DNA from 3 places in the Streptomyces sp. CLV115 genome. Region 2 is predicted to be linked to each of the others. Evidence: riboswitches for the same ligand, from Rfam matches in the RefSeq annotation. Region 2 holds a riboswitch; each other region holds the start of a gene.
The links. A riboswitch is a leader RNA that binds a small molecule or an ion and turns the genes downstream of it on or off. The one in region 2 is predicted to bind cobalamin.
Positions count from the first base shown of each region.

Region 1: another riboswitch for cobalamin. It lies ahead of AADR41_RS19400 (ABC transporter substrate-binding protein); the one in region 2 lies ahead of AADR41_RS09700 (ABC transporter substrate-binding protein).
Region 3: another riboswitch for cobalamin. It lies ahead of metE (5-methyltetrahydropteroyltriglutamate--homocysteine S-methyltransferase); the one in region 2 lies ahead of AADR41_RS09700 (ABC transporter substrate-binding protein).

Region 1 covers NZ_JBCEWQ010000052.1:13,880-24,434, reverse strand. Annotated here, with positions in the region: gene AADR41_RS19415 (acyl-CoA dehydrogenase family protein) at 1-24, shown strand, start outside; gene AADR41_RS19410 (acyl carrier protein) at 284-562, shown strand; gene AADR41_RS19405 (beta-ketoacyl-[acyl-carrier-protein] synthase family protein) at 559-1,782, shown strand; cobalamin riboswitch at 1,877-2,064, shown strand; gene AADR41_RS19400 (ABC transporter substrate-binding protein) at 2,101-3,168, shown strand; gene AADR41_RS19395 (FecCD family ABC transporter permease) at 3,165-4,256, shown strand; gene AADR41_RS19390 (ABC transporter ATP-binding protein) at 4,253-5,068, shown strand; gene AADR41_RS19385 (PRC and DUF2382 domain-containing protein) at 5,267-6,328, opposite strand; gene AADR41_RS19375 (adenosylcobinamide amidohydrolase) at 7,323-7,907, shown strand; gene AADR41_RS19370 (NAD(P)-dependent oxidoreductase) at 7,961-8,884, shown strand; gene metX (homoserine O-acetyltransferase MetX) at 8,974-10,149, opposite strand; gene AADR41_RS19360 (bifunctional o-acetylhomoserine/o-acetylserine sulfhydrylase) at 10,146-10,555, opposite strand, start outside.
Region 2 covers NZ_JBCEWQ010000018.1:20,428-30,982, forward strand. Annotated here, with positions in the region: gene AADR41_RS09695 (FecCD family ABC transporter permease) at 1-669, opposite strand, end outside; gene AADR41_RS09700 (ABC transporter substrate-binding protein) at 705-1,685, opposite strand; cobalamin riboswitch at 1,724-1,876, opposite strand; gene gndA (NADP-dependent phosphogluconate dehydrogenase) at 1,993-3,432, opposite strand; gene AADR41_RS09710 (TetR-like C-terminal domain-containing protein) at 3,604-4,212, shown strand; gene AADR41_RS09715 (alpha/beta fold hydrolase) at 4,205-5,116, shown strand; gene AADR41_RS09720 (phosphocholine-specific phospholipase C) at 5,286-7,328, shown strand; gene AADR41_RS09725 (haloacid dehalogenase-like hydrolase) at 7,401-8,468, opposite strand; gene AADR41_RS09730 (3-oxoacyl-ACP reductase) at 8,626-9,411, opposite strand; gene AADR41_RS09735 (aldehyde dehydrogenase family protein) at 9,417-10,555, opposite strand, start outside.
Region 3 covers NZ_JBCEWQ010000029.1:13,000-23,554, reverse strand. Annotated here, with positions in the region: gene AADR41_RS13430 (GOLPH3/VPS74 family protein) at 1-554, shown strand, start outside; gene AADR41_RS13425 (UBP-type zinc finger domain-containing protein) at 1,019-1,375, opposite strand; gene AADR41_RS13420 (FAD-dependent oxidoreductase) at 1,755-3,431, shown strand; gene AADR41_RS13415 (pirin family protein) at 3,982-4,947, opposite strand; gene AADR41_RS13410 (tetratricopeptide repeat protein) at 5,124-5,507, shown strand; gene AADR41_RS13405 (GNAT family N-acetyltransferase) at 5,652-6,158, shown strand; gene AADR41_RS13400 (CbtA family protein) at 6,237-7,010, opposite strand; gene AADR41_RS13395 (CbtB domain-containing protein) at 7,038-7,253, opposite strand; gene AADR41_RS13390 (histidine phosphatase family protein) at 7,516-8,115, shown strand; cobalamin riboswitch at 8,263-8,479, shown strand; gene metE (5-methyltetrahydropteroyltriglutamate--homocysteine S-methyltransferase) at 8,642-10,555, shown strand, end outside.

The DNA.
Region 1 (10,555 bases), on a different contig from region 2:
GACACGGTTCGGGACGAGCGGTGACGGCCATGACGAGAAAAGGAACAGTTGTCCGGGGCCGTCGGTTCAGGGAGACCGCCGGGGCCCTCGGTGTGCGTGTTGTCCTGCTGGCCTTCTGGGGTACGGCGTCCGTCCTGGCCCGGTGGTGCGGGGATCGCGAGGAGGGCGCTGCCGAATCGGTTCGGCACAAGGCGTAACTGGAGGCACTCCACCCAGTTGATTCGGCGTCGGGACGGTGTCACCGCCGGCCCGACAGCCGGACCGAATAATGGAGAGAAAGCTGATGAGTGCGATTCACCCCAAGATCACCGAGGTTCTGACACACACCTTCAAAGTTCCCGCCGCAGAGATTCACCCGGGCTCCACGATGGACAGCCTGGAGATGGACTCCCTCGCCGTCGCCGAGTTCGCCGTCCTCATCAGGGACACGACCGGCGGCGACCGGGACTTCGACCAACTCCCCAAAAACGCCACGCTGGCCGACATCAGCCGGTTCATGGACACGGCGGCCGGCGGCGGGGCGCGGGTGGGCGGCGGGGCAGCGATGAGCAACGCCCGATGAACAGGCCGGCCGTCGCCGTCACCGGACTGGGCATGATCACCCCGGTCGGCAACGACACCGAATCCACCTGGCGGGGCGTGTGCGCGGGCCTGTCACCGGCCCGCACCGTCGCCGGGCTCGACGGATGCGCGATCGACTTCGCCTGCATGGTCGACGGCATCGATCTGGACGCCGCGATCGGCGGCCGGGCGTCCTTCCGCATGGGGAAGTACGTGAAACTCGCCGTCCTCGCCGCCCGCGAGGCGGTCACCGACGCCGGACTCGACCCGGCCGGGTGGGACGGCAGCAGGGTCGCGGTGGTCGTCGGCACCAGCAGCGGCGGCTCCGCCTCGCTGACCGAGCAGGCCGTCGTGCTCGACCGGCTCGGCGCCGGGGCCACCTCACCGTCGGGCATCCTGCTCACCATCCCGAACATGCCCGCCGCCGAGATCGCGATCCAGCTGCGGGCCACCGGCCCCAGCCTGGCACCGTGCACCGCCTGCTCGTCCGGCGCCACCGCGCTGTCCGTCGCCCGCGACCTGCTGGTCACCGGGCAGTGCGACATCGCGATCGCCGGAGCCACCGAGTCGATCGTCTACCCGGCCGCCATGGCCGCGTTCGCCAGGTCCGGGGCCGGGGCCCGGCGCGACGGCGACCCGGCCGGACTGTGCCGGCCCTTCGCGGCCGACCGGGCCGGCCTGGTCATGGGCGAGGGCGCGGCCGTCATGGTGCTGGAACGGACGGACGACGCCCGGGCCCGGGACGCGGCCCCACGGGCGCTGCTCGCCGGCACCGGAGCCACCACCGACGCCCACCACCCCATCAGCCCGCATCCGTCGGGCGTGGTCGCCCAGGCGGCGGTGGAGGCCGCGCTGCGCGACGCGGGCTGGGCGGCCGAGGACGTCGAGCACGTCAACGCGCACGGCACGGCGACCCCGGTCAACGACGCCACCGAGGCCGCCCTGATCGCCCGGGTCTACCCGCACCGGCCACCCGTCACCGCGCCCAAGGGCGTACTGGGGCACTGCATGGGAGCGGCCGGAGCGATCGAGGCCGGACTCACCGTCCTCACGCTCCAGCGCGGAGTCGTACCACCGATCGCCAACCTGGACGCCCCGGCGCCCGAGTTCGACATCGACTGTGTCACCGAGCAACCTCTGCGGCGGCCCATCAGGCGCGCCGTCAGCCATTCCTTCGGATTCGGCGGCCACAACGCCGTACTCGCTCTTCAGCGTCCCTGAGAGCCGTTCCGCAGGCAGCAGGCAGGTGGTGCGACGGGACAACAGCCCGGCGTACCACCGGCCCCACACCGCCCGTGAGCTGCACAGAGGCACGTGATAGCTTGCCGGGGCCAGTCAAACTCCACCCAGGAGTCAGGGAATCCGGTGCGAATCCGGAACTGACGCGCAGCGGTGAGGGGGACGGGCGGGGCCACAGCCACTGGGACCACCCTCGGGTGCCCGGGAAGGCGCCCCGTCCGGACGAACCCGAGTCCGAAGACCTGCTGGCATCCGCGACCCGGCACCGGGCCGCGGGACTCCGTACAACGGGCTCCGCGCATGAGCCCAGAGACGCAGAGGGACTCCGTGCCGTCCATAGCCAGCCCCGTCCGCACCGTCGCCCTGCTCTCCGCGGGACTGGTCCTGCTGACCGCCTGCGGAGGCGGAGCCGGTGGCACCACCGCGAAGCCGGGCCGCGCGGACGGATATCCGGTGACGCTGAAGAACTGCGGCCGCACCGTCACCGTCGATGCAGCGCCGCGCCGTGCCGTCTCGGTGGACCAGGGATCCACGGAGATCCTGCTCTCCCTCGGCCTCGCCGACCGGATGGCCGCCACCGCGACCTGGACCGACCCGGTGATGAAGGGCCTGGAGAAGGCCAACGACGAGGTGCCCAGGATCGCGGACAACCGGCCCTCCTCGGAGAAGGTCCTCGACCGCGAACCGGACTTCGTCAGCGCCTCGTTCGAATCGACACTCGCCAAGGGCGGCGTCGCACCCCGCGAACAGTTCGAATCGCTCGGCGTCCCCACCTACGTATCGCCCGCCGACTGCGCCGGCAAGGACAACAGCGGCGGCGGCGACGGAGCCCGCACCGCGCCGCTCACCATGGACAGCGTCTACGGCGAAGTGCGCGACCTGGCCAAGGTGTTCGGCGTACCGGAGCGCGGCGACTCGCTCGTGGCCGCGCTGCGCGAACGGGTGCAGAAGGCGACCGAGGACATCGACGCCTCCGGCACCACCCTCCTGTACTGGTTCTCCGACTCCAAGGCCCCGTACCTGGCGGGCTGCTGCGGAGCCCCCGGAATCATCACCGAAGAACTCGGCGCGAAGAACGTCTTCGACGACACCCACGAGGAATGGCCCCAGATCAGCTGGGAGACCGTCGCAGACCGCAACCCCGACGTCCTGGTCATCGGCGACCTGACCCGCAGGGCCCAGACCGCCGAGAGCGCCGCGAAGAAGATCGAGTTCCTGGAGTCCAACCCCGCCACGAAGAACATGGACGCCGTCAGGCACAAGCGGTACGTCCTGCTGAGCGGCCAGGCCATGAACCCGTCCGTCCGGACGGTCGAGGGCGTCGAACGCGTCGCCGCCGGACTGCGCAGGTTCGGGCTCGCGCGGTGACGCCGACCGAACGCGGCACGACGGTGACCGCGCCACCGGCCGCCGTCGCACCGGTGGGCGTCACGAAGGGCGTACGACGGCTGCGCGGCGGGGTCCTGTGGGCCTGCGGCCTCGCGCTGCTCGTCGGCTCCGTCGCGGTCGCCGTCACCATCGGCCCCGCCCGCATCTCGGTGGGCGACGTCTGGTCCGCGGTGGCCGCCCACCTCGGCGGAGGCCGGTCGCGGCTCTCCCCGATCCGGGACGGCATCATCTGGAACCTGCGCATGCCACGCACGCTGCTCGCCGCGGTGTGCGGCGCCGGGCTCGCGGTCTGCGGCACCGTCATGCAGTCCCTCCTCCGCAACCCGCTCGCCGACCCGTTCGTCCTCGGAGTCTCCTCCGGCGCGTCCACCGGCGCGGTGGTGGTCGTCGTCCTCGGTGTCGGCGGGGGAGCGTTGTCGATCTCGACCGGCGCGTTCATCGGGGCGCTGTGCTCGTTCGCCCTGGTGCTGCTGCTCAGCCACACCCTGGGCGGCACGACGGACCGGGTGGTGCTCTCCGGTGTCGCGGCCATGCAGCTGTTCTCCGCGCTCACCTCCTTCGTCGTGATGACCGCCGCCGACGCGGAGCAGACCCGCGGGGTGCTGTTCTGGCTGCTCGGCTCGCTCAGCGGGGTCGGCTGGACCGATGTGTGGGTCTGCGCCGCCGTGCTCGCCGTGACCCTGCTGATCTGCCTGGGCCACGCCCGTACGCTCGACGCCTTCGCGTTCGGCCAGGACGCCGCCGCCACACTCGGCGTCGATGTCGCGCGTGCCAGGATCGTGCTGCTGTGCACGACCGCGCTGCTGACCGCCGCACTGGTCAGCTCGGCCGGTGCCATCGGCTTCGTCGGTCTGGTGCTGCCGCACGCCGCCCGTGCCCTCGCCGGTTCCGGCCACCGGCGGCTGCTGCCGGTGACGGCGCTGGCCGGGGCGGTGTTCCTGGTCTGGGTCGACACGCTCGCCAGGACCGTGCTCGATCCGCAGGAGGTGCCCGTGGGCGTGGTCACCGCACTGATCGGGGTGCCCGCGTTCGTCCTGGTCCTGTACCGCACCCGGAGGACCGCATGACGGACGCGGCCGGCGCGGGACTGCGCGCCGAACGGGTCAGCCGGACGGCGGGCGGCCGCCTCGTCCTCGACGGGATCGACCTCGCGCCGCGGCCCGGCGCCACCGTGGGGCTGATCGGACCGAACGGATCCGGGAAGTCGACCCTGCTGCGGGTGCTGGCGGGAGTCCTGGCCCCGGAGACCGGTGTGGTCACCCTCGACGGACTGCGGCTCACCGAGATCGGCCGCCGCACCGTCGCCCGGCGCGTCGCCGTGGTCGACCAGCACGCCGTCACTCAGGTCGAGCTCAGCGTGCTGGACGTGGTGCGGCTCGGCCGCATCCCGCACCGCAGGGCCTGGTCGGCGCCGAACGGGGCGGACGAGGCAGCGGTACGCGAAGCGCTCGCCCGGACCGGTCTCGCCGACCGCGGCGACCAGTCCTGGCACACCCTCTCCGGGGGCGAGCGCCAACGCGTCCAGATCGCGCGTGCACTGGCCCAGCAGCCGCGCGAGCTGCTGCTCGACGAGCCGACGAACCACCTCGACATCCAGCACCAGCTGGAGCTCCTCGCGCTGATCGCCGCACTGCCGCTGACCGGCGTGATCGCCCTGCACGACCTCAATCTGGCGGCGATGTTCTGCGACCGGATCGCCGTGCTGAAGGAGGGGCGGGTGGTGGCCGTCGGCACGCCCTCGGAAGTGATCACCGAGGAGCTGATCGCGGACGTCTACCGGGTCGCCGCCCGCGTCACGCCGGACGGCCCGGACGGGCGGCCCTCGGTGCGGTTCCTGCCGGGGCGGCCGGTGGCAACACAGCGGCCGGTGGGGCCGTAGCGACTGGTGGGGACGCAGCGGCCGGTGGGGCCGTAGCGGCTGGTGGGGACGCAGCGGCCGGCCGGGGAGCGGCCGGCTCCTCGTGGAGGGGGCCGCGACGCCGAGCGGGCGGACCCGGCACTGCGTGGCGTGGGTCCGCCCGTTCTTTCCGGGTGCGGCGGTTCGCCGCGGTGCGTGGGGTGGAGTGGGCCCGGCGGGTCAGCGGCGGCGTCCCCCGCCGAAGCCGCCTCCGATGTCCTTGCCACCCGTGTCCTTCCCGCCCATGCCGGTGTCGTCCGCGTAGTCGATCTGCTCCTTGCGGAGTTCGGCGGAGACCTCCTTCTGCTCGGTCACCTTCTTGGTCTCCATCCGCACCCGCTCGACGGCCACGGTCTCCTTGCGGGTGGTCGGGCGTTCCGCGTGCAGGGTGACCTCGACGTCCTGCTCGCGGATGGCGGCACGCTCCGCGGGCTTGTCGCCGGGCTGGAGCGGTTCGCGGATCAGCCGCACCTCCTCGTGCGTCACCGGAACGGTCCTGGTGACGTTCTCGGTGACGACGTACTTGTGCAGCCGGGCCGTTCCGCTCTCGTACTGCTCGGTGCCGACGTGGAGTTGCTCCTCGGAACGGATCATCTCCTCCTTGCCGCCCAGGTCGGCGGCGGACCGTTCGGCGCCCGCCCCGGCGCCGACGAGGGGACGAGAGGTGCCGGCGGCCGCCCCGGCGTCGCGGTGCCTGCCCTGGCCCGCGCCGGTCCCGGCGCCGGCCGAGGTGGAACGGGCCGTGCCCGCACCGGAGGCGGTGGTGCCCGTCATGCCAGTCCTGCCGGTACCGGTGGTGCGTCCGGTGCCGGCCGCGCCCATGGCCCCGGCGGCTCCCGCGGCACCCATGCCCGTGGTGCCCGTCCCGGACGTCGTCGTGTCCGCGGTGCCCGGTCGGTCGCCCAGCTTCGCGGTGGTGTTCCTGGCAAGGCCGTAGTGCTTGTAGAGCTCTTCCTCCTCCACCACGGACAGATGCGCGCCGGCGTCCACCCGGGGGGCGTCCTTGACCCGTTCCTTCGGATGCGAGATGTGCAGATCGGATCCCACACGTCGGGCGCCGGCAAGGGGAACGAAACTCTCCTTCATGCCGAACAGGCCGGTCTTCACCGTTATCCAGTCAGGCCGGCCGGTGTTGTCGTCGACATACACCCGGCCCACACTGCCGACCTTCTCGCCGTCGGTGTCGTACACCGTCAGGTCGTCGAGCTCTCCGGAATCCGTGAAACCGTCAGCGGCTCCCATGACCGATCCCTCCTCGTCCGGGCGCGTCCTGTGGCGGGGGCCGACAGGGGAGGCGCGTCCGCCTTCCATCGGGCCTCACCCGGATGGACGCTGCAACCCCCCGGGCCGGGGTGCCGGGCTGCCGCATGCTCGGCGGTTCGGCGGTGACCGCCTGCCACGGTGGTGGGCGCCCCGAACTTTCATTACGCCATTCGGGTGAGGAGTGAAGCGTGGAGAGCGCGTGCCGGACGGGCGGGCGGGTGCCGCCGCACCACGCGTGCGGGAGGATCCGGCCGGTGATCCACCGGCAGGACACATTGCGCGGCACATTCGACGAGGACGCGGAGACCACGACCGGACGCGCCCGCGCCATCCGTCCGGCCGGGCGCCGGGATCACGGCCTGCGGCCGGCCCGGCCCCGCGGAGCCGGGTGCTCTCAACCGCCCGGCCTCGGGCGGCCGACCGTCGGCACGTGAGGCGGCCACCAACGCCGTACGGGCGCTGTGCGTCCACCCCGGAGCAGCCCGGGCTCGTCACCTCCGACCGGGTGGGCCGAGCGGACGTTGCGGAGGAGTCCGGGACGCCGCGCCGGGACAGCCCGGTCAGCTGCTTCCCGTTCGGGCATCCCACCCGGGACCTCACCCTCGACGACAGCGTGAGGCCTCGGGGCACACCCGTGCCCTTGCGCGGCTGATCGGCCGCTTCCCGGAACTGGAACCCGCCGTACCGGAGACCGCCCCGCCCCACCACCCGGGCCGCGTCGGCAACAGCACGGGACTGCTCCCGGTACGGTTCCGCCCGTAGCCCCCGCAGTCGTACACCCCGCCACCCACGCGGCGGGTACGACCGCCGCCCCCGCTACAAATACCGGCACATATGATCGACGGGCCAAGAGCCGACCCACGTCCAGCCGCGCCACCGGGGGTGCCCCATCAGTTCCGTACGCATCCTGCTGCCCGAACAGCGCGGCGAGCTGCTGACCCGGTACGAGGACGGGACGGAGCTGCACCATCTGGTGTGGCGGCTCGGGCCGGGGTGGCGGGTGTGCGGCAGCGCCGTGCTCGGCGGCGGCATCGGCCCGCGCGACTGGCTGCTGAACGCACAGGTGCCCGGTGGCTACCCGCGCCTGGACCCCGACCGGCACCTCGCCGAGATCGCCGCCGCCGAGCACCTCACCGGGCCCGGTGCCGGTCTGATGACGGCCGCCGACGTCACCGCGTACACGGTCGCCGCCGAGGCGGGGGTGACGGCGACCGCCACCTGCGGACTCGGCGTACGCGGCTGGGCCGCCGCCCCGGCGGAGGGCACCGAGGGGCCTCCGCGCCCCGGCACCGTCAACATCGTCGTCACCGTCCCCGTGCCGCTCTCCGACGCCGCACTGGTCAACGCCGTCGCCACCGCCACCGAGGCCAAGGTCCAGGCACTCCTGGACGCGGGCCTGGACTGCTCGGGCACCCCCACGGACGCCGTCTGCATCGCCGCCCCGTCCCCCGGGCCGACGCCCGCGGAACCCTTCGCGGGACCGCGTTCCCTGTGGGGCGCGCGACTCGCCAGGGTCGTGCACGCTGCCGTCCTGGAGGGCGCGCTGCGGCAATCCTGAGAGACCACAGCGCCGCGATCCGACCCGGGCGCGGCCGTCGAAGGGAACCCCTCATGACATCGAGCACCGCGGACACCACCACCGGGGGCGCCACCGCGTACCGGCCGGTCGTCGCCGTTCTCGGCACCGGGATCATGGGATCGGGAATGGCCCGGAGCCTCCTGCGCGCCGGACTGGACGTCCGCGCCTGGAACCGTACGCAGTCCAGAGCGGCCCCGCTCGCCGCCGACGGCGCGGTGGTGACCGGGACGGCCGAGGAGGCCGTACGCGGCGCGGATGTCGTCGTCACCATGCTCAGTGACGGCCCCTCCGTGGCCGCCGCACTCGCCGCCGCGTCCGGGGGAGTGCACGCCGGTCAGGTCCTGCTCCAGAGCTCGACGGTCGGGATCGACGCCACCGCCGATCTCGCCCAGTGCGCCGCCGACCTCGGCCTGGTCTACCTCGACGCACCGGTCTCCGGCACCAGACAGCCCGCGGAACAAGGGGCGTTGACGGTCTTCGTCGCGGGCCCCTCCGCCGTCCGTGCGACGGTCGATCCGGTGCTGGACGCGATCGGGCAGCGCACGGTGTGGGTCGGCGAGGCCCCCGGAGCGGCCTCGCGGCTGAAGCTGGTGGTCAACACCTGGGTGATCACCATGGTCAACAACATCGCGGAATGCCTCAATCTCGCGGAAGGGCTGGGCATCGATCCGCAGTCGTTCCTCGACGTCATGAAGGGCGGCCCGCTGGACTCCGCCTATCTCCAGGGCAAGTCCGCCGCCGTCCTCTCCGGCGACCTCACCCCGAGCTTCACCCTTTCCACCGCGCTCAAGGACACCCGCCTCATCCTGGACGCGGCACAGTCGGCGGGGGTGCGACTGGACCTGGTCGCGGCGTCGGCCGACCGCTTCGTGCGGGCCGAGGCGGCGGGACACGGCGGCGAGGACATGATCGCCACCTACTACGCGGGCCGGGCCCCGGAGCAGGACGACGACTGACACTCCTGCGCGACCACCCGCCATCCGCCCCCGCGAATAGACCTCCAGTACGACCCCCGGGGCGGGGAAGGACAGTCGGCGACGATGCGTCAGGCAGGTCGGGCGTTGTACGGAACGGCCAGCAACTCCCGTACGAGCAGCCCGACCTGGTCCGTCTCGATCAGGAACCCGTCGTGACCATGGGGTGAACGAATCGTCCTGAGCCGATCCGCGCCCGGCAGCAGTGCCGCCAACTGCGCCTGTTGCGAGGGGAGATGGAGCCGGTCGGAGTCGACGCCCGCGATCAGGGCGGGCATCCGGGCGCGGCTCAGCGCCCGGGGGACGCCGCCGCGCCCGCGTCCGACGTCGTGCCCGTTCATCGACTCCGTCAGCGTGACATAGCTGCCGGCGTCGAAGCGGTGCACCAACTTGGCCGCGTGGTGGTCGAGATACGACTCCACCGCGTACCGCCCGCCGTGCCAGGGATGCTCTTCCGGCTGCGCCGTACCGCCGAACCGGGCCCCGAGTTCGGGCTCGCTTCGGTACGTCACATGAGCGATCCGGCGGGCCAGGCCGAGGCCCCGGTGCGGGCCCCCGCCCGGTGGCGCGTCGTGGTAGTGACCGCCCCGCCAGCCCGGGTCGGAGTGGATCGCGGAGGTCTGCAGCGACCCCCAGGCGATCTGCTCCGCCGACGATGCCGCGGGCGCCGCGAGCACCAGCAGTGCTCCGGTACGCTCCGGCCGGCTCACCGCCCACTCCAGCGCCCGCATGCCGCCCATCGACCCGCCGATCACCGCCGCCCAACTGTCGATGCCCAGCGCATCGGCCAACGCGGCCTCGGCGTCCACCTGGTCACGGATCGTCAGATGCGGGAAGTCGCCGCCCCAGCGCGGCCCCTCCGGACGGTGCGAGGACGGCCCCGTACTGCCCTGGCAGCCACCGAGCACATTGGGCGCGACGACGAACCAGCGCTCGGTGTCCAGCGCTTTCCCGGGGCCGACCAGTGCGTCCCACCAGCCGGCCGTGGGATGCCCGGGGCCCGCAGGTCCCGCCACATGGCTGTCGCCGGTGAGGGCGTGCAGCACCAGCACCGCGTTGGTGCCGTCCGGGGCCCGGCGGCCCCAGGTCTCGTAGGCCATGCGCACACCCGGCAGCACACCCCCCGCCTCCAACGGCAGCGGCCGCTCCAGCGTCACCCAGGAGCGGCGGCCGGGCGGGTCCTCCTCCCGCCGGCCTCCGGTGGCCGGCGGGAGGACGGGCGCGGGGGAAGGGGCCGTGCGGTTCAGGACGCCGCCTTCGCAGCCCGGAACCCGGTCTCCAGATCGGCCTTGAGGTCGGCCACGTTCTCCAGGCCCACCGAGAGACGTACCAGCCCCGCGGTCGCTCCGGTGGCGGCGAGCTGTTCCTCGGTCAGCTGGCTGTGCGTGGTCGACGCCGGGTGGATGATCAGGCTCCGCACGTCGCCGATGTTGGCGAGGTGGCTGAACAGTTCGACCGCGTCCACGAACCGCTTGCCCGCCTCGACCCCGTCCCGCAGTTCGAAGGCGAGCACGGCCCCGGCGCCGCGTGGCAGATAGCGGCGCCCCGCCTCGTACCACCGGCTCGACGCGAGACCGGCGTAGTGCACCGCCGACACCTCGTCGCGCTGCTCCAGCCACTCCGCCAGTGCCAGGGCATTGGCGGTGTGCCGTT
Region 2 (10,555 bases):
CCCGGTCAGCAGCAGATCCAGCGGACGGGCCAGGCTGATCAGGAGCACGGCACCGACAGCCAACACCACTGCGGGCAGCGCCAGTTGGTCCCAGCGGGCGCCGCCCAGGCCGCCCAGGGTCCAGAACAGGATCGCCCGCACATGCTCGGCCCGCGAGGACAGCACCAGGATCAGGCTGGTGAACGCGGACAGCACGTACTGGATCGCCACCCCGGCCAGAATCAGCCGGCCCGTCGTCATGGTGCCGCCGCGCCGGGCCATCGCGTAGACGGCGACCAGTGCGGCCATGGACCCGGCGAACGCCGCGACGGGCAGCGCCACGTCGGTGGCCATCCCGGCGCCGACCCCCAGCACGATCACCATGGCGGCGCCCGCCGACGCCCCGGACGAGGCGCCCAGCAGGAACGGATCGGCCAGCGGATTGCGCACCAGCGCCTGGAGCACCGCGCCCGACAGGGCCAGCCCGGCGCCGACGACGGCCCCGAGCAGCACCCTGGGCAGCCGTACCTCCCACACGATCGTGGGGAACGCGCCGGAGCGTTCACCGCCCAGGACCGTACGCAACACCTCTCCCGGCGGAATCCGTACCGGGCCGAGCGCCAGACCGGCCACCACCGTCGCGAGCAGCAGCACCACGAGGGCGCCGATCACGACGGGGGTCGAGCGCAGGACGGACTCGGGGCCGGGGCGGGCGGGCCCCGCGCTCACAGTGTGCCGGGGTGCAGTTGCCCGGCCAGGTCCTGTACGGCGTCGGCGACCCGGACACCGAGCACGGCCGAGGACAGCGGGAGTACCGCGAACTTCTTGTTCTTGATCGCCGGCACGTCCGCGAGTGCCGGGTCGTTCAGCAGCCGCTTCTTCTTGGCCTCGACCGTGGTGCCGCCGTAGTCGTAGATCACGACCACTTCGGGCCTGCGCTTGATGACCTGCTCCCAGGACACGTCGCCGAAGGTGGCGTCGAGGTCCGCGAAGACGTTCCGGCCCCCGGCGAGCCGGACGATCTCGTTGCCGACGCCCTTGCCGCCCGCAGTGAACGCGGAGCTGTCGCCGGAGTCGTACACGAACACCGAGGGATGTGCGGAGCCCTTGAGCTCCGTTCCGACCGTCGTGATCTTCCGTCGTTCCTCGGCGATCAGGCTCCTGCCGCGCTCCGGAACGCCGAAGACCCTGGCCACCTGGGTGATCTCGGTGGCGAGCTGATCGACGCCGACCTTGCCCTCGGTGCAGTTCTCGATATTCAGCCGGGTGTTGATGCCGTCCTTCTGGAGCCCCGCCCGGTCCTGGCCCTTGGCCTTGTCGAAGGCGCTGGCGTACCCGCCGTAGACGAAGTCGGGGTTGGCGCCGAGCAGTACCTCCTTGGAGGGGTACTCCTTCGCGAGCACCTTGGTCCTGTCGTACGCGGACCGGTACTCCGGCAGGATGCTGTCGTCCAGGTAGGCGGTCCCGGCCAGCCGGTCCTGGAGCCCGAGGGCCAGCATGATCTCGGTGACGTGCTGGTTCATGGTGACGACCCGCTTCGGCGGGGCGTCGAAGGTCGTCTTCGTACCGCAATTGGTGACGGTGTAGGGGAAACCTTCGGCGGCCGGTGCGGCCTCTGCCCTGCTCTCGCCGCCGGTGCCGCAGCCGGTGAGCGGCAGCAGGAGCAGGGGTATGAGCGCGAGGGGTACACGGCGTATCGGGGGCATGGCCGAGCCTTTCCGGGGGATGTCCTCGTCCCCTGGTTGTACGAGAAGGCGGCGCGGCCAGTATCTGGCTTCCGGGCTGTGTGCAGCCCGGTCACAGTGGCGGGACCGTACCGGATTCACACCGGTTTCCTGACGCGCGTCGCCCGAGATTTCGCAGGCCATTCTGTCAGACCGCGTATTCCGCAGGTCATGCCCCTTGGGTTGCCGGCTCCGGACGCCGACGTCCGCGAGGACGGCCGGCACTGCGGACAGGTTTCGCCCGGACCGGGAGGGTCGCCCGCCCCGTCAGCGGCTCGGTGGGCACCGGTCAGCTCTCGACCTCGGTTCTGTCACCGCCCCAGAGGGTGTGGAAGGTGCCGTCGCGGTCGACGCGGTGGTAGGTGTGTGCGCCGAAGTAGTCGCGCTGGCCCTGCGTGAGGGCGGCGGGGAGGCGTCCGGCGCGCAGGGAGTCGTAGTAGGCGAGGGCGGCGGCGAAGGCGGGGGTGGGGACGCCCTGGGCGGCGGCGGTGGCGATCACGGTGCGCCAGTCGTCCTGTGCGGCGGCGATCTCTTCGGCGAAGCTCTTGTCGGAGAGGAGGCTCGCCATCCGGGGCTGGGCCTCGTAGGCGCTGGTGATCCTGTCGAGGAACGCGGCCCGGATGATGCATCCGCCGCGCCAGATCGAGGCGACCCTGCCGAGATCGATGTCCCAGTCGTATTGCCCGCTGCCGGCCGCGATCTCGTGGAAGCCCTGGGTGTAGGCGACGATCTTCGAGGCATACAGTGCCTGCTCGACCCGGTCGGCGAATGCCGCCGCCTCGTTCTCACCGAGCTTGCGGGCGGTCGGTCCGGCGAGGTGGCGTGAGGCATCACGGAGGGCGGCGTGGCCGGAGACGGAGCGGGCGAAGACGGCCTCGGCGATGCCGGAGACCGGAACGCCCAGGTCGAGGGCGACCTGCACGGTCCAACGGCCGGTGCCCTTCTGCTCCGCCTGGTCGAGCACGACATCCACGAAGGGCTTTCCGGTCGCCGCGTCGACATGGGAGAGCACTTCTGCTGTGATCTCGATGAGGTACGAGTCCAGGCGCCCGGTGTTCCAGACCCGGAAGATGTCCGCGATCTTGGCGGGAGAGTATCCGGCCACGTCGCGAAGCAGCTGGTAGGCCTCGCCGATGAGCTGCATGTCCGCGTACTCGATGCCGTTGTGCGTCATCTTCACGAAGTGTCCGGCGCCGTCAGGACCGATGTGCGTGACGCACGGGGCGCCGTCCTTGGCCTTCGCGGAGATCTTCTCCAGCATCGGTCCGAGCGAGTCGTAGGACTCCTTGCTGCCGCCCGGCATGATGCTCGGTCCGTCGAGCGCGCCCTCTTCGCCGCCCGAGATGCCGGTGCCGACGAAGTGGATGCCCTGCTCTCGCAGTTGCCTCTCCCGTCGGCGGGTGTCCTCGAAGTGGGCGTTGCCGCCGTCGATGACGACATCGCCCTCTTCCAGGAGCGGGGCGAACTCCTGGATCACCGCATCGGTCGGGTCGCCCGCCTTGACCATGATGACGAGCCTGCGCGGACGCTCCAGCGCCGCGACGAACTCCTGCGGGGTGTGCGCGGGTACGAAGGAGCCCTCGTCGCCGAACTCCTCGATCAGCGCGTCCGTCTTCGCGGCCGTCCGGTTGTGCACCGCGACCGTGAATCCGTTGCGGGCGAAGTTGCGTGCGAGGTTGCGGCCCATGACCGCGAGACCTGTGACGCCGATCTGTGCAGTGCCGCTCATCTGTGTGCTCTGCAATCTGTTTCGGGGATGCCCGGATCTTCGGCAGTGCCGGGATCTTCAGTATGGGCACGGGGTGCGGCAACGGCCTGTTCGGCATCGCCCGGATGGAGTCACCTGTGTATATTAGGAAACCGCCTAGGACCTCTAGGTGGGTTTCGACGGAGGTGGCGAATGGTTCGCGCGGGTCTCACGACCGAACGCGTGGTGGCGGCGGCGGCCGATCTGGCCGACTCCATCGGCTTCGACAAGGTCACCATCTCCGCGCTGGCCCGCGGCTTCGGGGTCAAGGACGCCAGCCTGTACTCCCACGTCAAGAACCTGCACGACCTGCGTGTCCGGGTCGCGCTGCTGGCCGCCGGGGAGTTCATCGACCGGATCGGCACCGCGGTCGCCGGCCGGGCCGGGAAGGACGCGCTGGTCGCGTTCGCAGACGCCTACCGGGCCTTCGCGCTGGAGCGGCCGGGACGGTACGAGGCGACGCAGATGCGGGTCGACCCCGAGATCGTCGCCGGGTCGGCCGCGTACCACCGCACCATCGAGACCACGGGTGCGATGCTGCGCGCCTACGGACTGTCCGAGCCCGATCTGACGGACGCGGTACGGCTGTTGCGCAGCACCTTCCACGGATACTGCGCACTTGAGGCGAGCGGCGGCTTCGGCGCGCCCCGCGACGTGCAGAAGTCCTGGGAACGCTCCGTCGAGGCCCTGCACTTCCTGCTGGAGCACTGGCCGTCCGCCACCGGTGAAGGCACCGACGAGGGGGAGAACGGACATGACTGACCACATGCTGCCGGAGCGCACCGGGCATCTGAAGGTGCCCGGCGCGACGCTGTACTACGAGGTGCGCGGCCGGGGCCCGCTGCTGCTCCTGATGCCGGGCGGCAGCGGCGACGCGGGGCTCTACGACCGGATGGCGGCGCGGCTGGCCGACAGCTGGACGGTCGCGGCCTTCGACCCGCGCGGCTACTCGCGCAGCCTGCTCGACGGCGCGCCGCAGGAGCAGCGGGTGGCGGTGCACAGCGACGACGCCCACCGGCTGATCGAGCTGCTGTCACCGGACGGCGGTCCGGTGGCCGTGTTCGGCTCCAGTTCGAGCGCGATCGTCGCCCTGGACCTGCTCTCCCGTCACCCGGAGCGGCTGCGCCGAGTGGTCGCGCACGAACCGCCGTCGGTGGAACTGCTGCCCGATCCGGAGCGGGGGCGGAAGCTCTTCGCCGCGGTGCGCGACTCCTTCCGCAGGGGCGGGGTGGCCGCGGCGCTGGCCACCATGACCGAGGGACTGACGGACCCGGAGGCGCCCGAACCGGCCGGGGGCGGACACCGGGAGGCGCCCGGAACCTCCGCGCGGGAGGCCGAGGCGTTCCGGCGGACGGGGGTCAACCTCCCGGTGTTCCTGGAGCACGTGCTGTGTTCGTTCAGCGGGTACGTGCCGGACCTGGCGGCCCTGCGGCGTGGCGGGGAGAAGCTGGTCATCGGTGTCGGGGAGGACTCCCGCACCCTGCTCACGGCGATTCCCGGTGCCCGGCTGGCGGACCGGGGGATCGGCGGGCTCGTGGAGTTCCCCGGCGGGCACACCGGTTGTGTCGAGGACCCCGAGGCGTTCGCCGCGCGACTGCGGGAGGTGCTGTCCGATCCGGCGCCGGAGGGGACACGGATGCCTCCGAACGACAATCATCGGCCGTGATCCGTTTCCACAAACATCTCGTCACGCACCTTTGAATTCGCCCTTTTGGCGGATGAGTTGGCAATGGTTCAGGTAGGTCTCCTGTCAAAGGTCTGGTGCCGGACCATCTGGGGCGCCACCCTGGCTTCGGCGTCCCGACGACGCATCCGAATCCGGCGAAGGCAGGCAGATGACACCGATCACCCGCAGGGGATTTGTGGCGCTCGGCGCGGGCGTGGCGGCGGGAGCCGCCATGCCCCCGGTGACCGCGGGCGCCGCGGTCCGGACGGGCACCGCGACCGCGACCGCGGCGACCGGCACCATCAAGGACGTCCGGCACGTCGTGGTGCTGATGCAGGAGAACCGCAGCTTCGACCACTACTTCGGCACGCTCAAGGGCGTACGCGGCTTCTCGGACCGCTCCGGGATCACCATCGGCGGCGGTCGCAGCGTCTTCGACCAGCCCAACGGCACGGGGCGGCAGTATCCCTGGAAGCTCAGCGCCACTCCGGCCGCGGGCGGCGCCGATCCCGAGACGATCGCCCAGTGCAACGGCGATCTGCCGCACAGCTGGACGTCCCAGCACGCGGCCTGGAACAAGGGCCGGATGGACAACTGGGTGACGGGTGTGGGGAACGTCCGCTCGCTCGGCCATCTGGAGCGCTCGGACATCCCCTTCCACTACGCGCTCGCCGACAACTACACGGTGTGCGACGCCTACTTCAGCTCGGCGCTCAGTGCCACCGGCCCGAACCGCACCTTCCTGTGGAGCGGCAAGGTGGACGCGTCCAGCAAGGACGGCGGTGACGAGTCCGGACTCACCTGGGAGACGTACGCCGAGGCGCTGCAACGGGCCGGTGTGTCCTGGCGCGTCTACCAGAACGCCGACGACAACTATGGCGACAACGGCCTCGCCTATTTCCGGAAGTTCACGGACGCGCCGGCCGGCGACCCGTTGCACGACCTCGGGATGGCGTCGGTGCGGAAGGTGACCGGCTCCACCCCCGACGACATCGCCGCCGCCATCAAGGCCGATGTGGTGGCCGGTACGTTGCCGCAGGTGTCGTGGGTCGTCGCCAACCAGGCCTTCTCCGAGCACCCGTACGCCCCGCCCGGCGACGGAGCACACTTCGTCGACCTCGTGTACCGGGCGCTCGCCGCCGATCAGGACGTCTTCGACTCCACGGTGCTCTTCCTGAACTACGACGAGAACGACGGTTTCTTCGACCACGTACCGCCCCCGTCGCCGCCCGCCGGAACCGAGGGGGAATTCCTCGGCGGAGTGCCCATCGGCCTCGGCTTCCGCGTCCCGATGATCGTCATGTCGCCCTGGACCCGCGGTGGCTGGGTCTCCTCGGAGGTCTTCGACCACACCTCCGTGCTGCGCTTCCTGGAGACCTGGACCACGGCTCTCGGGAAGCCGGCGGCCTGTGCCGGTATCAGTGCCTGGCGGCGCAGGGTCTGCGGGGACCTCACCGGCGCCTTCGACTTCGCCCATCCGGTGAACGGAGTGCCGTCCGGCCTGCCGGCCACCCCGGTGATCGGGATGAACACCTGCGGCCCCCTGCCCAACCCCGTTCCGCAGAACAACGCACAGCCCGTGCAGGAGCCCGGCACCCGGCCCGCCCGTGCGCTGCCCTACCAGCCCGGCGGTGATCTGGACCGGCTGGAGTTCGGTGCCGCGGGAGTCGTCAAGCTCTGGCTGACCATGACCAACAAGGGCGCACCGGCGACCCGGGCCGCACACTTCTCGGTGCACCCCAACGCCCACCGTTCGACGGTGCCGTGGCAGTACACCGTGGACGCGGGCGGCACCGCCACGGACTTCTTCAACATCGGCACGGCCAACGGCGACGGCAAGTACGACTTCACCATGGCCGGACCCAACAGGTTCCTGCGCCGGTTCACCGGCGACGCGACGGCGGCGGGCAGATCCTGCGAGGTGGCCGCCCGTTACGCAGAGGCACCGGACACCAGCAGGCCCGCCCTCTGGTTCACCTTCACCAACACCTCGGCGAGTGCCGTCACGTTCACCGTGACCTCCGGCCAGTACCGGAGCGACGGCCCCTGGACGTACACCGTCCCGGCCGGCGGCAGCAAGGAGGACTACTTCAACGCGGTGGCGCTGACCAGGGGCTGGTACGACTTCACGGTGAAGATCAGCGGTGACGCCTCCTGGTCGCGGCGGTACACCGGACACATCGAGACGGGCGCGGCGAGCGTCAGCGGCTGAGCCGCGGGGCGCGTGGTGGCCGCCGGCCGAGGGGCGGATCCGGCCCCCTCGGCCACCACGCGTACCCGGACGTCAGCCCGCGAAGACGGTGTCGTGCTGATCGGGGATCACACTGCCGTCGCCACGGAGCACCGGGCCCGGGGTTCCGTCCGACGCGGTGTAGCCGGTGGTGGCACACGGATAGGTGCCGTTCAGCCGGCCCTTCGGCGCGATGAACATGGGGTTGACCAGCCACTTGCCGTCCGCGTCGTCGTAGGAACGGCACATCAGCTCGGCCTTGTTGCGGTTCAGGGCCAGTCGCAGCCCGGTCGCGTCACGGAGCATCGACACGTCCGTGTCGGAGTCCCCGGCGGCGAACACCGGGCGCCTCGCCGGGGCCTGCACCCGGGAGGCGGCCGCACCGCGCACACCGAAGATCTCCTTGTTGATCCAGCAGCGCTTGCCGTCGATGTAGGTGATCTGCGAGTCCTCGCCCGGACGCGCGCTGCCGCAGGCGCTCAGGTGCGAGGTGTAGCGGCCCCGCTCGGTGGTGGACCTGATGCCGATCACGTTCCCGGGGGCGACATCGACGCCCCCGGCCCAGACGTCGACCACGGGCTGCGGCGACGCGGAGACGATCCACACGTCGAATCCGGCCCGGCGCAGCGTGCGGATCAGGTCGCGCTGCTGGTCGTAGTAGCGGACGTAGCCGGTGGCGTCGGTGGTGCTGCCGACCCGCTGGGTGGCGCCCACGGGGGCGGCCAGGTTCTCGGCGCGGGCCGCGGCGGCGAAGGAGCGCACCTGCGCCGCCGTCCAGCCGTGGGTGAGCTGCGCCAGCCAGGCGTACGAGGGTTCCATCGTGCGGCGGTCGTAGCCGGCGAAGGCGTCCTGTCCCGAGGTGGTGGTGGCCTCGCTGTAGACGGACAGGATCTCGTCGGCGCAGCCGGTGTCGGTCGAGGTCGGCAGGGTGCGGTCGCGGCCGGTGCCGTCCGGGCAGGCGGCGCGCAGCGACTCGGCCGCCGCGTCGGTGAGGTAACGGCTGGTGGTGCGCCAGTCTCCGTGCTCGGGCTGCCGGATCCGGGAGTTGCGCAGCAGCCAGAACATGGTGGCGTCGCCGACGTCGTTCTTGATGACGGTGTTGTCCCAGTCGAAGACCGCCACCGGAGCGGCCCGGCCGGTTCGGTGGTGCGGCGAGCAGCTTCCGTAGCGGTCGAGGAGACGCTGGATACGAGCCTGGTTGGCCCCGTACCAGCCCGTGGAGAGGGACAGCTGCGGACAGGCGCGGCCGGGGCGGCCATGGGCCCCGGCCGTATGCCGGCTAGAGAGGGGTGACGTAGGCGCCGGAGATCCCGCCGTCGACCAGGAAGTCCGTGGCGTTGACGAACGAGGAGTCGTCGCTGGCCAGGAAGGCCACGGCGGCGGCCATCTCGGTGGGCTCCGCGAACCGGCCGAGCGGGATGTGCACCAGCCTGCGCGCGGCCCGCTCCGGGTCCTTGGCGAACAGCTCCTGGAGCAGCGGGGTGTTGACCGGCCCGGGGCACAGCGCGTTGACCCGGATGCCCTCCCGTGCGAACTGCACACCGAGCTCGCGCGACATGGCCAGCACGCCGCCCTTGGATGCGGTGTAGGAGATCTGCGAGGTGGCGGCGCCCATCCGGGCCACGAAGGAGGCCGTGTTGATGATGGAGCCCCTGCCCTGGCGGCGCATGTACGGGATGGCCGCCTTGCAGCAGAGGTAGACGGAGGTGAGGTTGACCTCCTGCACCCGGCGCCAGGCTTCGAGACCGGTCTCCAGGATGGAGTCGTCCTCGGGCGGCGAGATCCCCGCGTTGTTGAACGCGATGTCGACAGAGCCGTACGTGTCGAACGCGGCCTTGAACAACGCCTCGACCTGCTCGGCGTCGGTGACGTCGGTACGTACGAAGAGTCCGTCGACCTCCTCGGCGGCGGCCTTGCCGCTCGCCTCGTCCACATCGGCGCAGACGACGTGCGCGCCCTCGGCGGCCAGGCGCCGGACGGTGGCCAGCCCGATGCCGCTCCCGGCTCCGGTGACTACGGCGGTGCGGCCGACCAGGCGGCGGCAGACAGCGGTGGTGTCGGTCATGGTGCTCAGGCCTCCGTGCTGATGAAGACGTTCTTGGTTTCGGTGAAGGCGGCGAGTGCGTCGGGGCCGAGCTCGCGCCCCAGTCCGGACTGTTTGTAGCCGCCGAAGGGAGTGGCGTAGCGGACGCTGGAGTGGGAGTTGACCGAGAGGTTCCCGGCCCGCAGCCCCTGGCCGACCCGCAGCGCGCGGGCCACGTCACGCGTCCAGATCGATCCGGCCAGACCGTATTCCGTGGCGTTCGCCAGTCGTACGGCGTCCGCCTCGTCGTCGAACGGCAGCACCACGGCGACCGGCCCGAAGACCTCGTCGACGGCCACCGGGGCATCGGGCGACACCCCGGCGAGCACGGTCGGCGGATACCAGAACCCGGGGCCGTCGGGCGCCGGGCCGAGGATCGTCCGTACGCCGTCGGGCAGGGCCGCCACGAACCCGCTCACGCGTTCCCGCTGGGCGGCCGAGATCAGCGGACCCATCTGGGTCTTCTCGTCCGACGGGTCGCCGACCACCACGGCGGCGACGGCCGGTGCCAGCAGATCGAGGAAGCGGTCGTAGACCGGGCGCTCGACCAGGATGCGGGTCCGGGCGCAGCAGTCCTGGCCGGCGTTGTCCAGGAAGGACATCGGTGTCCCGGCCGCCGCGGCCTCCAGATCGGCGTCCGCGAAGACGACGTTGGGGCTCTTGCCGCCCAGTTCCAGGGTGAGTCGCTTCACGCGTTCGGCGCAGCGGGTCATGATGTGCTTGCCGGTCCGGGTGGAGCCGGTGAAGACGATCTTGGCCACGCCGGGGTGGTCCACCAGGGCGGCGCCTGTCACCGCACCCTCGCCCGGCAGCACCTGGAACAGTCCGCCGGGCAGCCCGGCCTCCAGGGCCAGCTCCGCCAGGCGCAGTGCGGTCAGCGGGGTGGTCTCGGCGGGCTTGAGCAGTACGGCGTTGCCGGCGGCGAGCGCCGGGGCCGCGCCCCAGGCGGCGATCGGCATCGGGAAGTTCCACGGTGCGATGACCCCGACGACGCCGAGCGGTTCCAGCAGGGTGAAGTCGATGCCGCCGGCGACCGGGATCTGCCGGCCCAGCAGGCGTTCGACCCCACCGGCGCAGTAGTCGAGGAGGTCGCGCACATTGCCCGCTTCCCAGCGGGCGTTGCCGA
Region 3 (10,555 bases), on a different contig from region 2:
ATTCCGTAGGGCAGGGCGACCTGTCCCTCGCACTCGCGGGAGCCGAGCTGATCGATCTCATCGGTGCGGGTGCGGTCGCCTTGGACGGAGACCGCATCGTGCCGGGTGAACCGCCGACGCTGGACGACCGGTTCATGTGCGAGGCCGCGGCAGGGCTCACTCGGCAGGCACCCTACGAACGGGTCGAGGACTGGCTGTGGCGCCGTGGCCGAGACCTCTCGGCCGCGTACCAGGCCGCCTTGGAGGAGAACGGTGAGCTGAAGCCGCAGCGAAGCAGTCGGTTGCCCTTCGGCTCGGGACGCATGGAACCGGTCGATACACCCGCCCGCCGCCGTGCAGCCGACCGCTGGAACGAGAAGGAACCCGTCCTGGCCGCCCTCGCCTCGATCGTGGGCATCGACGACGAACGCTCCGACGATGAGACCGGCCTCGATGACGACGCAGTGACGACCGTGGTGACCACCGTCCACGACGCGGTGATGGAGCTGGAGGCCGTACGCCAGAGGCGGAACATCGAGAAAGCCGCCTTCGCCAACGTCTGGCGCGGACCGTGAACCGAGCCCGCCTTCAGCAGCGCGCTCGGTTCCGACATCGACGCACGGCCGTCGGGCAACTCCCCATGCTTGTCCGTGGACCAGTATCGGTCAGAGGCCCGCGGACTACACCTGGAAACTGAGTGCGCGTCCGGCCCACCGTTCGATCGCGGTGTTCCATGGACACCGCCAAGTCTGGAGTAGGACGGTCACCGGACCGCGCTGCAACTCACAACTGACACCGTGATCCTGTTTGCGCAGTCCGGCAGGATCGTCACCCGGCACGCATAGGACCTGGTCGTCCCAGCCTCGTCGCGCGCAGTGCGGAGTGGGCCCGGCCCGCGCTTGATGGGCAGCAGCACAGCGGACCGCAGTAGCGCGTACGCGCCGAACAAGCGAGATCCGCGATTCACGGCCCGCCAGGAACAACGCGCGCAGTCACTCATCGACCGGGTGTGGCCGGCAGGCAAGCCGCCGGTCTTCCGTCAGTGCCGGTCCAGCTGCTCCGCCCAGTCGGCGGGCACCCTCCCAGTGGGGCCCGGGACCGGCTGGTCGAGGGGGTGGCTGTCGGGTGGAGCCAGTTCGGGTCCGGTCTCGGAATACTCCGAGGTGTCGAAGTTCCAGAACCAGCCCTCGCCCGGTTCGAAACTGCGGATCACGGGGTGTCCGGTCGCCGTCCAATGGGCGGTGGCGTGCTTGGCGGGCGAGTCGTCGCAGCACCCGACGTGGCCACACAGCGCGCAGCGCCGCAGGTGTACCCACCATCCGTCGGCGGCGTCGCACTCGACGCAGCCCGAACCGCTCGGCGGGACAGAGGTGTCGATGCCATTCTGCGATGTCATGAGCTCTCCTCCTGGACAGTCCGCCGGACGAGGAAGCCGACCTTCATGTCGCACTCAGTCAAGTATGTCCGGAAGGCGCCGCCGACGCGCCACGGCTCGGCCTTCCGGTCCGCCGCGCCACGGATTCAGATGTTGAACGTCGATGGTCGCCGCACACGCTCCCGCTGCCGCCGTCGCGCAGGCCGGCATCCGACTGCGGGATCCCAGCCTCGTATCGACCGCCATCGTCCGGGGCGCTGAACTCCGTCCAGCCTCGGACCGGTCGGCGCGGCTTACCCGCTCACGTGATGTCGGCGCCGTTTCCTCACCCGCACGGGTGACAGACCGGGCGGACCGGCGGCACGCAGGATGGGACCGGGGTCAGATCGAGAGGGTGGCGATGGACGACCATGGACTGAGCGGGAATCCTGCGTGGACTCCGGTCGCGCTCCTCGCGCGCGAGCAGCTCGCACGGCTGGGGGTGGTCGGTTCGGAGCACGCCGCAGCCGCCGGGGACGTCCTCTTCGCGGCCGGCGACGCGTCCTACGACTTTTTCGTCGTCCTCGACGGGGCGGCGGACATCGTGGAACGGCTCGGTGAGACGACCGAGCGGGTAGTGGCCTCGTACGGTCCGGGCGAGTTCCTGGGCGAGATCGGCATGCTCACCGGCGAGCGCGCACGCCTCGCCGGCGTCATGCGGAGCGCGGGCCGGGTGCTGCGCGTCCCGCTGCGGCAGATCCAGGTGCTGATGACGCAGGACACCGACCTCAGCGACTTCGTTCTGCGAACGTTCCTCGAACGCCGGGCGAACCTGTTGCGCAAGCGCGCCGGTCTCACGCTGGTCGGATCCCGGTACGACCCACACTGCCGGGCACTGCTGCAGTCGTTCTCACGCAGTCGGACCGCTGTGAACTGGCTGGACCTGGAGGATCGGCCAGAGGCCGAGGCGCTGCTTCGGGAACTCCGGGTGCCCGTCGCGGACCTCCCCATCGTGCTCGTCCCGGGGCGGCCGATGCTGCGCAACCCGCAACCGGCCGACATCGCCGCAGAGTTCGGGGAGCCACCCGCCGAGGCCGACGACGACCGGGACGTCTGCGACCTGCTGGTCGTCGGAGGCGGCCCGGGCGGCCTGGCGGCGGCGGTGTACGGCGCGTCGGAGGGACTGCAGACGGCTCTGCTCGACGCGGCGGCCTTCGGGGGCCAGGCCGGTACCTCCTCCCGGATCGAGAACTACCTCGGGTTCCCCGCAGGTCTCTCCGGCGCCGAGCTCGCCGCCCGCGGTGTCGTGCAGGCGGCCAAGTTCGGCGTCCGGTTGCACCGCAACGCCCGCGCCGCCGCCTTCGCCGGCCGCCCCGGCAGACACTGCGTGACCTGCGACGACGGGCGCGTGTTCAGGGCCCGGGACGTCATCATCGCGACCGGCGCCGAGTACCGGCGCCTTACCGTGCCCGGAGCCGAGTCATGGGAGGGAAACAGCGTTCACTACGCCGCCACCGTCGCCGAGGCGCAGTCCTGCCTCGGCAAGCCGGTCGCTGTCATCGGCGGGGGAAACTCGGCGGGACAGGCCGCGATGTTCCTGTCGCGGACATCCGGTCCAGTACATCTGCTGGTCCGGGGCGAGGATCTGGAACATTCGATGTCGCGCTACCTCATCGAGGAGATCGCGGCCAACCCGAGGATCCGGGTGTGGCTTCGGACGGAGACGGTCGCCCTCGTGGCGGACTCGGAGATCACCGCAATCGACGTCGTCGACCGGAAGGCCGGCCGGCGTTCACGCCTGGAGGCCGGCGCCGTCTTCGTCTTCATCGGCGCAACGCCCTGCACCAGCTGGCTCGGCGGTCGGCTGGCGACGGATCGCAACGGCTTCCTGCTCTCCGGACAGGATCTCGACAGCGCCTGGGAAGCCGACCGGGCACCACTGCCCTTCGAAACGAGCGAGCCGAGCGTGTTCTGTGTCGGCGACGCACGCAGCGGCAGCGTGAAGCGGGTCGCCGCCGCCGTCGGAGAGGGATCCGCCGCCGTCCGGCTCGTCTTCGAACGCCGACGACTGGATGGCGATCGTCACCTGCTCATGTGAGGGACGAGCACGGACGGAATCGACACCATGGAACCGGCGAGGATCTCCGGGACGCGGGATTCACACCTGCATCCACGGCCGAGGAGCCCGGAACGCCGATGAGCGTCCGAGAGGAATGGCCACCGACGGGTCCAGCACAGCACCACGGCGGTGTGACAGAGCCAGGCGGAGGCGACTCTCCGGATTGTCGAAGTCACACAACAGTGCATGCTCCTTCGTGCTGCAGGAGGGAGGAGCCGTAGGTTGCCGGGCGTCAGTCGACACGCGGCTGGGAACCGCCGTGGTGGGCTCAGCGCCCCGGGCCGCAACGCGGTCGCGATGGCAGCCCGGGCGGGTGCCGTAACCCCGGCGCCGGAAGCTGACTGGCCATCAGAGAAGTCGGCGTCGGGTCAGCATTGATCCGAGCAGCCCCTGCATCAGCCGGCCACACCCACGACTCTCGGGGACGCCTGCCGAACACCGATGGCCGGTTCGTTCGATACCGCCCGAGGTGCCGCAACCAGCGCCGGCTCACTGGCTCGCGAGCCGGCGCCGCCCACAGAAGGCCACGTCAGCGCACCCGGCCACGCGGCTTGAGGGGGCCGGGCGGAAGTTCGGGGGCGGGCAGCCGGTCGCCGTCGTAGCCCTTCACCTCGCCGAAGCGCGAGGTCTCCGTCCAGGCCCGCCGGGCCTCCTCGATCTCCTCGTGGGAGCGCCCGATGAAGTTCCACCACATGACGATCTCCTCCTCGAAGGGTTCGCCGCCGAGGAGCATGAGGCCCGCGTCGCTGTCCGCGCGCAGCGGGAGTTCGGAACGGCCGCAGCCGAGGTAGAGCATGGAGCCGGGCTGCACGGGCACGCCGTCGACCTCGGCGCTGCCGGACATGGAGAGCACCGCGTACTCGAAGTCCGGGTCCAGCGGCAGCCGGGCCTCGGCGCCGGCGGTCAGGGCGAGGTCGGCGCCGACGATCGGGGTGTACGCGGTGCCGGGCGAGGCGGCGCCGTCCAGCTCGCCCAGGATCAGGGTGGCGGTGAGGCCCGGGGCGGAGACGGTCGGCAGGTCGATGTGGTGCTGGAAGTGGGGCTCGACGTGGCGGTGGGCGGACGGGAGGGCGACCCAGAGCTGGGCGCCGTGCAGGAACCTCGCGTGGGGCTTCGGGCTCTCCTCGGAGTGGCTGATGGCCCGGCCGGAGGTCATCAGCCCCAGTTCGCGCGGGCGGATCGTGCGCAGACTGCCGACGCTGTCCCGGTGCAGGACCTCGCCGTCGTGCAGCCAGCTGACCGTCTGCAGGCCCATGTGGGGGTGCGGCGGGACCTGCATCCCGGGTTCGTCCGCGATGTCGTCGGGACCGTAGTGATCGACGAAGGCCCAGGCGCCGACCATCCGGCGGCCCAGGTTGGGCAGCAGTCTGCGGACCTCGGTGGACTCGCCCAGCCGGACGTGGCGAGGGGTGAGGAGTTCACGCACGGGCTCGGCGACGACAAAACCCCGTCCTCCACAGACGGAGAGTGCGGCCTGGCGATCGAGATTGCTCATGGCGCTCAACCTATTCCCGAGCGGGTCCGGGAGGGCCGGTACCCACGCCGACAATTTAGTGGAATATTCAATCACCGTGCGCCGTTGGGGCAGTCACAGGGTGGTCGGGCAGCGGCTCGGCCACCGGTCGGACGGAGCGGGGCAGGAGCCGCGCGGTCCGTGACTGAGGAGGTCAAGTGAGCGACACCTACTTCGAGTTCGGCACGGCTGCCGACCGCTGGGACCGTGCCCGGATGTTCTTCGAGGCCAAGGAGTACATGAGCGCGGCCCGGATCCTGGAGGGACTGGTCGAGGAGGTCCCGGAGCAGGTGTCGACGCGTCTGCTGCTGGCCCGGACCTATTACCACTCGGCACGGCTCGGCAAGGCCGAGACGGAGCTGCGGGCGGTGCTGGAGCGCGACCCGGTCGAGCACTACGCGCGGCTGATGCTCGGCCGCACCCTTGAGCGTCAGGGGCGGAGTGCGGAGGCGGCCGGTCATCTGCGGATGGCCGCGGCGCTCTCCGGGGACTTCGGCTCCGCTCCGGACGGGGCGGCCGCTCAGGGGCCGTCGGGCACCTGAGTCCGGGAGGGGCACGGTACGGGCGGCCGAGCAGGGCGGCCGCCCTGCTCGGCGTCGTACGCGCATCGGAATCGACGCCTCCGGCGGCCGCCCGGCCGATTTTCGGATGCCGTGCGCTCGTCCCGCGTGATATGTCACTCGCTCATGACCGATCTTGAGACCTCTCGCCTCCTGCTCCGCCCGATGAACGCCACCGACGCTCTGCGGGTGATCTCCGGCACGCCCGGTGAAGGGGCCCGCTGGGCACCCGGCTATCCGTCCCCGGGGGAGAAGTCCGCGGCCCAGCGCTTCCTGGAGACCTGTGCGACGACCGGCGATCCGAGTCCCTTCTGTTCGTACGAGATATGTCGCCGCACGGACGGACTGGTGATCGGCGGCATGGGATTCCATGGCGCGCCGGACGAGGACGGGGACGTCACGATCGGCTACGGCCTCGTCCCCTCGGCACAGGGAATGGGTTACGCCTCCGAGGCGTTGCGCGCCCTGCTGCTGTTCGCCCGCGAGGAGGGGGTGCGTCGGGTGCACGGTGACACCGACCTGGACAACATCGCGTCCCAGCGCGTCATGGAAGCCGTCGGCATGCGTCTGGAGAAGCAGGACGAGCGGCTGAAGTACTACCGGACCGACTGGGGCCCGCGGTCCGAGGAGTAAGCCGGTGCGGGGGGAACGCCGGAACCCCGACGGGAGGTCCCGTCGGGGTTCCGGCGTTCCGCCCGCGTGTGATGCCGGTCAGCCGGCCGCGGTGGCGGGGCGGTTCGCGCCGCTGCCTCCGGTGGTCACGGCTCCGGTCCTCGGTGCGAGCAGCCGGTCCGTCAGCTGGCCGAAGAGGAGCCCGAAGGCCACCCAGAGGGTGGTCTGCACGGCGAGGGTGCTCAGTCGGAACTCCCAGAGCAGGGAGGCCGGGAAGTCCTTGCCGACTTCGTTGTACGAGGGCAGGAACGCGTAGGCGAACCCGATCACCAGGACGTACGCGGCGGATGCCGTGATCGTCGCGTTCCAGTTGCCCAGCCGGGGAGCCAGCCGTTTGCCGAGGATGACGGCGGCGACGGCCAGCAGCACGCTGAGGGCGACCATCAGGAAGAACAGCGCGGTGCGCGGGCCGATGGTGTCGGGGTTGCCGACGGCCGGCGGGTTGGCCGGGTACTTCAGGAACGGGACGACGTACACCGTCAGCAGTGCCGCGCCCGCGATCAGCGCGGCCGTGGCCCGCGGACCGAACCTGCCGATCCGGCCGAGGGCGTAGCAGAAGACGAGCGCGGCGATGCCGCCGATGGCGACACCGAAGACCAGTACACCGGTGGCGAGGCCGGCGGTGGACTGCATGGTGCGGCTGACCAGTTCCTCGCCGCCGTCGTGGTGGTGGCTGTGCGCCTCCTCCAGGGCGATGGCCGCGTCCACACGCGACTCACCGAGGAAGTAGGCGACCAGCAGAGCGAGTGCGCCCGCGGCGAGGCCGGCCAGCATGCCGCGGACGAGCAGGGCTCTGACAGATATGGAGTTCATGTGGTTTCCCCAGGATCGGACGGTACGTCAGTGGCAGGGGAAACCGAGGAGGTGGCGGCCGTCGTGGACCCACTCGTGGACACCTTCGCCGGAGATGACCGCGGTGGCGCCCTGCTCGGCGCCGACGAAGTACAGCAGTACGAGCATGAGGATGCCGAAGAAGACCGCCCAGGGGGCGATGGCCTTCAGGGAGATGGGGGTGATCGCCGGTACGGCGGTGGCGGGGGCAGCAGTCTGTGCCATGGCAGAACCTCCTGAGGGAACACGCGTCCCGATCGTGGTGCCTGAGACGTGGGTGCTGGGTCTGACTTCCCGCACAGGTACGGGTTCACAGTGGCGCGACCGTGCCGGATTCTCACCGGACTTCCGTCACACCTACGTCATGTTCGCCGTGACCATACCGCTTGGGGACAGGTGCCGCCATGGTGCCGGTGACGGGGCCCGACCGCCCGGATGCCAGGGTGGGCACACCCGAGGGGCCAGAGTTCAGGGAGTTGACCGGGTCATGGCAGTACAGGTGATGTTGATCTCACCGGCGCTCAACGCCGCGCTGCGCGAGGCCCGTTTCGACGGTGACGCACCGCTGGACGCGGCCGGGGTCCGCCGGGCGGAGGCGGTCGCGGCAGCGGTGCCGGACGCCGACCGGTATCTGCGCGGGCCGTCCGAACGATGTGCCGGGACCGCCGACGCGCTGGGGCTGCGGGCCGGACCCGAACCCACCGTGCAGGGCTGGGACATGGGCCGGTGGAGCGGTCGGCGGCTGGCGGCGGTGAGCGCGGCCGAGCCGGAGGCGGTGTCGTCCTGGCTGACCGATCCTTCGGCGGCTCCGCACGGTGGCGAGTCCCTGCTCGAACTCTGCGCCCGGGCCGGACGCTGGCTGGACGCGCTGGAATCCGCCGAGGGCGGCGGGGGCAGCCGCGTGCTGGCAATCGTCGAGCCGGCGGTGGTGCGGGCGGTGATCGTCGGGGCACTCGCGCTGCCGGTGGAGGCGTTCTGGCGGCTGGACGTCGCCCCGCTGACGCTGACCGCGCTCAGCGGCCGTTCCGGTCGGTGGAACCTGCGGTGCGGGCAGCAACTGTCCCCCGCGACCGGCCCCGCCGTCTGATCCGACCGATCCGATCCGACCGATCCGATCCGGGCGGCCGATCCGATCCGGGCGGCCGATCCGATCCGGCCTGCGATCCGGTCGGCCCCGCCGATCCCGCCGATCCCGCCGATCCGAATGCGCTGTCCGGGATCCGGAGCTACCCCCTATGGTGGTGGGTGCAGCTGGTTCGCCCTGTCCGCCAGGCAGGCGCGTCGCAAGAGGGAACCCGGTGGGAATCCGGGACTGCCCCGCAGCGGTGAGTGGGAACGACCGCCGTCATCGAGCACTGGACCCGACGGGTCCGGGAAGCGACGGCCAGTAGGTGTCTCGTACGCGGGACGCGCCCACGAGTCCGAAGACCTGCCACTGCCCGTGCGCGTCGGACGCGCACGGTGATCCCGGTGACCTCGTGGGCGGGTCGGCGTACATATCGAGCAGGTCACGCGCGTCGGCACGGCGCCGCGGATCCGCCCGGTCCGTCATCCCTTCGCGTCTGCGATCCGTCCCGGGGTCGTACCAGGACACGCTCGCGAAGGAGAGTCACGTGACCACCGAGTCCGCAGTCGCGGCAGCCCGGGCCACCGTGTACGGCTACCCCCGCCAAGGGGGCGACCGGGAACTGAAGAAGGCCGTCGAGGGCTACTGGAAGGGCCGCGTCACCGCAGCCGCCCTCCGGGAGACCGCCGAAGAACTGCGCCGCGCCAACTGGCGACGGCTTGCCGAGGACGGCATCCACGAGGTCCCGACCGGTGACTTCTCGTACTACGACCATGTGCTGGACACCAGCGTGATGGTCGGTGCCGTGCCCGTCCGGCACCGTGCGGCCGTCGCGGCCGACGCGCTGGACGGCTATTTCGCGATGGCGCGCGGGACACAGGACGTGGCGCCGCTCGAAATGACCAAGTGGTTCGACACGAATTACCACTATCTGGTGCCGGAGCTCGGCCCCGACACCGTCTTCGCCGCCGACTCCACCAAGCAGGTCCGGGAGTTCGGGGAGGCGCTGGCGCTCGGGCACGACGCCAGGCCGGTGCTGGTGGGTCCGGTGACCTATCTGCTGCTGGCCAAGCCCGCTCCCGGTGTCGCCGCCGACTTCGAACCGCTGACCCTGCTCGACCGGCTGCTGCCGGTGTACGCCGAGGTGCTGGCCGATCTGCGTGCGGCCGGTGCCCAGTGGGTTCAGCTCGACGAGCCCGCGCTGGTGCAGGACCGTTCCCCCGCGGAGCTGAACGCCGTCGCACGTGCCTACCGCGATCTCGGTGCGCTTGCCGACCGGCCGCGGCTTCTGGTCGCCTCGTACTTCGACCGGCTCGGTGACGCACTCGCCGTACTGGCGAAGTCTCCGGTCGAGGGCCTCGCCATGGACTTCACCGGTCCGGCCGCCGCCAATCTGCGGGATCTCGCCGGGGTCGGGGGTCTGCCGGGCAGGCGGCTGGTCGCCGGGGTCGTCGACGGCCGCAACGTGTGGATCAACGACCTCCAGCAGTCCCTGGCCACCCTAGGCACCCTGCTCGGTCTGGCCGGCCGGGTCGATGTGGCGGCCTCCTGCTCGCTGCTGCACGTGCCTCTCGACCTGGCCGCCGAGCGCGACATCGACCCGCAGGTGGGGCGCTGGCTGGCCTTCGCCCGGCAGAAGTCGGCCGAGATCGCCACGCTCGCCAGGGGGCTTGCCCGGGGCACCGCATCGATCGCCGCCGAACTCGTCGCCAACCGCGCCGACCTGGCCTCCCGGGCGGGCTCCGCGATCACCCACGATCCGGCGGTACGGGCCCGCGCCTCGGCCGTCACGGAGGCCGACTCGCACCGTGAACTGCCCTATCCGCAAAGGGCGGTGGCCCAGCGCGCCCGGCTCCGGCTACCGCTGCTGCCGACGACCACGATCGGCTCGTTCCCGCAGACCTCTCAACTGCGCACCGCACGAGCCGACCTGACGGCGGGGCACATCGACGCGGCCGCGTACGACAAGCGCATCGAGGCCGAGATCCAGGAAGTGATCGCGTTCCAGGAGGCTGCGGGCATCGATGTGCTGGTGCACGGGGAGCCGGAACGCAACGACATGGTGCAGTACTTCGCCGAACGGCTCACCGGCTGCCTCGCCACCCGGCACGGCTGGGTCCAGTCGTACGGCACCCGGTATGTGCGGCCGCCGATCCTGGCCGGGGACATCGCGCGCCCGGAGCCGATGACGGTCCGCTGGACGACGTACGCGCAGTCGCTCACCGGCCGGCCGGTCAAGGGCATGCTCACCGGCCCCGTCACCATGCTCGCCTGGTCCTTCGTCCGTGACGACCAGCCGCTCGGCGAGACCGCGCGCCAGATCGCCCTCGCACTGCGGGACGAGGTGAACGACCTGGAGTCGGCGGGCAGTTCGGTGATCCAGGTGGACGAGCCCGCGCTGCGCGAGTCGCTGCCCCTGCGGGCCGCCGACCGAGCCGGGTACCTGGCCTGGGCGACCGAG